DNA from 2 places in the Methylobacterium sp. 092160098-2 genome. Region 1 is predicted to be linked to the other one. Evidence: predicted binding sites of a transcription regulator. Region 1 holds the regulator's gene; the other holds the start of a gene.
What was found. The regulator HrcA, encoded in region 1, represses chaperone genes, less so after heat shock. The targets are predictions, from matches to a motif close to GTTAGCACTCNCNNNNNGNGAGTGCTAAC.
Positions count from the first base shown of each region.

Region 2: a site for HrcA is predicted at 2,135-2,163, ahead of PQI07_RS11645 (co-chaperone GroES). Genes of this name have one in related genera too.

Region 1 covers NZ_JAQPZJ010000001.1:3,740,381-3,743,586, reverse strand. The annotation lists gene rdgB (RdgB/HAM1 family non-canonical purine NTP pyrophosphatase) at 1-367, opposite strand, end outside; gene rph (ribonuclease PH) at 364-1,077, opposite strand; gene hrcA (heat-inducible transcriptional repressor HrcA) at 1,245-2,300, shown strand; gene PQI07_RS17590 (methyl-accepting chemotaxis protein) at 2,314-3,206, opposite strand, start outside.
Region 2 covers NZ_JAQPZJ010000001.1:2,476,864-2,480,069, forward strand. The annotation lists gene groL (chaperonin GroEL) at 3-1,646, opposite strand; gene PQI07_RS11645 (co-chaperone GroES) at 1,745-2,032, opposite strand; gene rsgA (ribosome small subunit-dependent GTPase A) at 2,383-3,206, shown strand, end outside.

The DNA.
Region 1 (3,206 bases):
AATGGGCCCGCCGGTCGGCCGCGCCACGGTCGTCGAGCTCGGCGAAGATCCGCGCCATCGCGGCCGCGAAATCCTTGTTCGGGCCGGCCCAGCGGGCCGAGAAGATGCCCGGTGCTCCGTCGAGGGCGTCGACGCACAGGCCGGAATCGTCCGCGAAGGCGGGCAGTCCGGTGGCGTCGGCCGCCGCCTTCGCCTTGATGGCGGCATTCTCGGCGAATATCGTGCCGGTTTCCTCGGGCTCGGGCAGCCCGAGTTCGCCGGCCGACACCGCCTCGACCCCGAACGGCGCGAGCAGCTCGCGCATCTCGGTGAGCTTGCCGGCATTGTGCGTGGCGATGACCACCTTCCCGGTCAGGCGGCGGCTCACGCGATGGCCTCCTTCTGCAGGGCGACCAGCCGCTCGGTGCCGGCGCGGGCGAGGCCGAGAAGTTCGAGAAGCTGCTCCTGGGTGAAGGGCTCCATCTCGGCGGTGCCCTGCACCTCCACGATGCCGCCGCGCCCGGTGAGCACGAAATTGGCGTCGGTCTCGGCGGCGGAATCCTCGGCGTAATCGAGATCGAGGACCGGCATGCCCTTGTACAGGCCGCACGAGACGGCAGCGACATGGTCGCGCAGGGGATCGACCGAGATGATCGAGCGCGTCCGCATCCAGGCGAAGCAATCGTGCAGCGCCACCCAGGCGCCGGTGATGGCCGCCGTCCGGGTGCCGCCATCGGCCTGGATGACGTCGCAATCGATCGTCACCTGACGCTCGCCCATGGCCGGCTGGTTCGTGACCGCCCGGAGGGACCGGCCGATCAGCCGCTGAATTTCCTGCGTTCGACCCGACGGCTTCCCGGAACCAACCTCGCGGCGGGTGCGTTCGTGCGTCGCACGCGGGAGCATGGCGTACTCCGCCGTGACCCAGCCCTTGCCCGAGCCGCGCAGCCACGGGGGCGAACGCTCTTCGAGCGACGCGGTGCAGAGCACCCGGGTATTTCCGAAGCTGACGAGGCACGAGCCTTCTGCGTAGCGCGAGACCGCGCGCTCCAGGCTCACGGGCCGCAACTCGTCGGCGGCACGCTTGGAAGGCCGCATCGCGGGCCCCTTCTGTCGAGAGTGTCGAGGGCCGGGCTCTTAGGCCGCCGCGACATCACGGGCAAGCATCGCCGTACGGATTGATCCGCGCGGGTCGGTTGCGCATGATCGGACTACAGGATGACCGCGTGACACACCCCAGTCCCAACTTTGCCAACGGCCAATCCATGCAGGCCCTCGCCGCCCTCAATGAGCGCGCCCGCGAGATCTTCCGGCAGATCGTCGAGAGCTATCTCACGACCGGCGAGCCGGTGGGCTCCCGGAATCTCGCTCGGATCCTCCCGATGGCGCTGTCGCCGGCCTCGATCCGGAACGTGATGGCGGATCTGGAGCATTCCGGCCTGATCTTCGCGCCGCATACCTCGGCCGGACGCCTCCCGACCGAACTCGGGCTGCGTTTCTTCGTCGACGCGATGCTGGAACTCGGCGACGTCAGCCAGGACGAGCAGGCGCGCATCGAGGCACAGATGCGGGCCGCAGCCTCGGGCCACACGTTCGATTCCGCCTTGGCCGAGGCCTCGACCATGCTGTCGGGCGTCTCGCGGGGGGCCGGCGTGGTGCTGACCACCAAGGCCAACGTCAATCTGAAGCACATCGAGTTCGTGCGGCTCGATCCGGCCCGCGCCCTCGTCATCCTCGTCTCGGATGACGGCTCCGTCGAGAACCGCATCGTCGATCTGCCGCCCGGACTTCCGGCGGGTGCGCTTCAGGAGGCCACGAACTTCCTCAACGCGCGCCTGCAGGGCCGCACCCTGGGGTCGCTGCGCGCCGAGATCGAGGCCGGCCGCAAGGCCATGAAGCGCGAGCTCGACGCGATCACCGAACGCCTCGTCGATGCGGGGCTCGCAACGCCGGTGGGGCCGACGGAAGCGCGCCAATTGATCGTTCGCGGCCAGGCCAACCTGCTCGACGACCTGCGCGCGGTCGAGGATCTGGAGCGGATCCGCCTGCTGTTCAACGACCTGGAGACCCAGAAGGACGTCATCGACCTGCTGGCCCGTGCCGAGGGCGGCGAGGGCGTGCGTATCTTCATCGGCTCCGAGAACAAGCTGTTCTCCCTCTCGGGGTCATCGCTGATCGCGGCGCCGTTCCGCGACGGATCGCAGAAGATCGTCGGCGTGGTCGGGGTCATCGGTCCGACCCGCCTCAACTACGCGCGCATCGTGCCGATGGTGGATTATACGGCGCGGGTGGTGTCGAAGCTTCTGGACGGCGGCCGGTAGGTCCTGTCGGGCCTCAGGCCGCCCGAACCGAATCCAGGAATCGTGCGACCTCGACACCGAGGCGCGCGGAGTGCTGCGACAGATCCGATGCGGAGCCCAGGACCTGTCGCGCGGCCTCGCCCGTTTGCGCGGCGGCTCCGGCCACCCCGGCGATATTCACCGTCACGTCCGCGGTCCCGTCTGACGCCTGGGTCACGTTGCGGACGATCTCCTGCGTGGCCGCCCCCTGCTCCTCGATCGAGGCGGCGACGGCCGCGGCGACCGCGTTGATGTCCCGGATCCGCGTGACGATACCGTCGAGTGCCCGGGTGGCTTCGCCGGTGGAGCCCTGGACGCGCGCGATATGATCGTTGATCTCCTCGGTGGCGCGGGCGGTCTGCGCAGCCAGATCCTTCACTTCGGCCGCCACCACGGCGAAGCCGAGCCCGGCCTCGCCGGCCCGCGCGGCCTCGATGGTGGCGTTGAGGGCCAGCAGGTTGGTCTGCGCGGCGATCGAGGCGATCAGCCCGGCTGCGTCGCTGATCCGGGATACCGCCTCCGACAGCGCCTGCACGCGGTGTCCCGTCTCGTCGGCCTCGTCCACGGCCGTCCGGGCGAGGCGTGACGAGCCTGCGACCTGCCCGGCGATCTCGCGCACGCTCGCGCCGAGCTCCTCGGCCGCAACCGCGACGGTGCGGACGCTGGTCGAGGCTTGGTCGGCGGCCGCAGCGACGCTGCTGGATCGTGCCGCGGCCTGCGTGGCGGTGTTTGTCAGGGCTTGGGCGGTGGCGTGAAGCTCGGACGCTGCCGACGACACCGAACCGACGATCGTGCCCACGGCCTCTTCGAAACCATCGGCGAGCGCCGTCATGGCCCGCTTGCGCTCCGCTGCGGCCGCCGCCTCGGCCGAGCGCCGAGCCTCTTCCT
Region 2 (3,206 bases), 1.3 Mb from region 1:
GGTTAGAAATCCATGCCGCCCATGCCGCCCATGCCGCCGCCGGCGGGCATGGCCGGAGCCTCCTTGCGCGGCGCCTCGGAGATCATCGCCTCGGTGGTCACCAGCAGGCCGGCGACCGAGGCCGCGCCCTGAATGGCCGCGCGCACCACCTTGGCCGGGTCGACGATGCCGGCCTTGAGCATGTCGACATACTCTTCGGTCTGGGCGTTGAAGCCGTAGGTCTCCGAGCTGTTGGCCAGGATCTTACCGACCACGATCGAGCCCTCGACGCCCGAGTTCTGGGCGATCTGACGGATCGGGGCCTCAAGGGCCTTGAGGACGATCTTGATGCCGGCCTGGACGTCGGGGTTGTCGTTCGCGAGCCCCTGGACGGCGGCCTTGGCGCGCAGGAGCGCGGTGCCGCCGCCGGGGACGATGCCTTCCTCGACCGCCGCGCGGGTGGCGTGCAGCGCGTCGTCGACGCGGTCCTTCTTCTCCTTGACCTCGACCTCGGTCGAACCGCCGACGCGGATCACCGCGACGCCGCCCGCGAGCTTGGCCAGACGCTCTTGGAGCTTCTCGCGGTCGTAGTCCGAGGTGGTCTCCTCGATCTGCGCCTTGATCTGGCTGATCCGGCCCTCGATGTCGGCCTTCTCGCCGGCGCCGTCGATGATCGTGGTGGTCTCCTTCTCGATCCGCACGCGCTTGGCGCGGCCGAGCATCGGGAGCGTCACGTTCTCGAGCTTGATGCCGAGGTCCTCGGCGATCATCTGGCCCTTGGTCAGGATCGCGATGTCCTCGAGCATCGCCTTGCGGCGGTCACCGAAGCCCGGCGCCTTCACGGCCGCGACCTTCAGGCCGCCGCGCAGCTTGTTCACCACCAGGGTGGCCAGCGCCTCGCCCTCGATGTCCTCGGCGATGATCAGGAGCGGCTTGCCGGTCTGGACCACGGCCTCGAGCACCGGCAGCATGGCCTGGAGCGAGGAGAGCTTCTTCTCGTGGATGAGGATGTAGGGATCCTCGAGCTCGGCGACCATCTTCTCCGCATTCGTGATGAAGTACGGGGACAGGTAGCCGCGGTCGAACTGCATGCCTTCGACGACGTCGAGTTCGGTCTCGGCGGTCTTGGCCTCCTCGACGGTGATGACGCCCTCGTTGCCCACCTTCTGCATGGCGTGGGCGATCATCTCGCCGATCTCCTTGTCGCCGTTGGCGGAGATCGTGCCGACCTGGGCGATCTCCTCGGACGAGGCGACCTTGCGGGAGCGCGCGCCGATATCCTTCACGACCGCGGCCACGGCCAGATCGATGCCGCGCTTCAGGTCCATCGGGTTCATGCCGGCGGCGACGTACTTCACGCCCTCCCGGACGATGGAGGCCGCGAGAACGGTCGCGGTCGTCGTGCCGTCACCGGCGGTGTCGCTCGACTTGGAGGCCACTTCGCGCACCATCTGGGCGCCCATGTTCTCGAACTTGTCGACGAGCTCGATCTCCTTGGCGACGGTGACGCCGTCCTTGGTGATGCGCGGGGCGCCGAAGCTCTTCTCGATCACGACGTTGCGGCCCTTCGGGCCCAGCGTCACCTTCACCGCACTGGCGAGCAATTCGACACCGCGCAGCATCTTCTCGCGGGCATCGACCGAAAAGCGAACGTCTTTGGCGGACATGGTGGAGCACTCGTCATCTGTCGTTTGGCCCTGAGGCGCGCCACAGCGGGCGCCTCGAAGGGCAGATCGTCGTGAGGCTCTGAGCGGCCTGATCCGCGCTAGGCGACGATGCCCAGGATGTCGGATTCCTTCATGATCAGGAGGTCCTGACCGTCGATCTTGACCTCGGTGCCGGACCACTTGCCGAACAGGACGCGGTCGCCGGCCTTCACCTCGAGCGGGTTGATCTTGCCCGCCTCGTCGCGCACGCCCGGTCCTGCGGCGACGACCTCGCCCTCCTGCGGCTTCTCCTTGACCGTATCGGGAATGATGATGCCGCCCTTGGTCTTCTCCTCGCCTTCGATGCGACGGAGGACCACGCGGTCGTGCAGCGGACGGAATTTCATCGTGGTATCCTGATCGTTCCCAAGCGAGATCCAACCGACATGATTGGCGCTGTCGCGGGAAAGGCTACGGCGAGACTGTCATCGCCGCCCGATCGACGCATTGTTAGCACTCACCGAGTGGAAGTGCTAATCTTATGAATGGGCCGGAGACTGGCTCATCCGGGCATTGGGGCGCGCGCCTTCGCGGCCGCTCCCGATTGACCCGCGCGGCGACACGACCGTCCGCCTCCCGTGGGTATGGCCAAGGGAGGCGGCGCAGGGAGACGGCGCAGGCCGACGGTCCTTGCACTCGGCCGGGCATCGACGTGCGCCTGGCGGTGGAGGGCTGGCCAGGCGCAGGATGCCATGTCATGGGCAGGGCGGTGATCGATCATCCGCCTTCCTTCCAGCCCCTGTCGCTTGCAAGCTTGGGCTGGTCCGACTTCTTCGAAGTCCAGCGTGAACCCCACGAGGCCGATCTCGCCCCGATGCGGATCGCGACGCTTCACCGGTCTCGCTTGACCGCCCTGTCGGAGGCCGGATCCGTCGAACTGACGCTCGCGATCCACGCCAGCACGAGCGACTTCACCGTGGGCGATTGGGTTCTCGTCGATCCGCGAACCCAGACCGTGCATCGCCGTCTCAGCCGCAGGACGGTCATGGAGCGCCGCACCGAAGGCAGCCGGACCCTTCAGGCCGCTGCGGCCAATGTCGACACGCTGTTCATCGTCACCTCCTGCAACGCGGATTTCAATCCGGCGCGACTGGAGCGCTATCTGGCTCTGGCCAATCAAGGCGGCACAATTCCGGTGATCCTCCTCACCAAGGCCGACACGACAGCCGATCTGGGAACCTACCAGCGCCAAGCGTCCGAGTTGCAGCGCGGGCTCGACGTCGTAACCCTCAACCCCCGTCTCTCCGCGGCTGCAGACGCCCTCGCTCCGTGGTGTGGGCTGGGGCAGACGGTGGCGCTGGTCGGCTCCTCCGGCGTCGGCAAATCGACGCTGGTGAACACGCTGGTCGGTCCCGGTCAGGCCCAGGCCCAGCTGACCGGCGGCATTCGCGAGCACGATGCCAAGGGACGCCATACGACCACGTCGCGTTCGCTGCATGCCATCGCCGACGGCGGCTGGGTCATCGACACGCCGGGGATGCGCACGCTGCACGTCAGCGGCGCCGCGGAAGGGATCGAAAC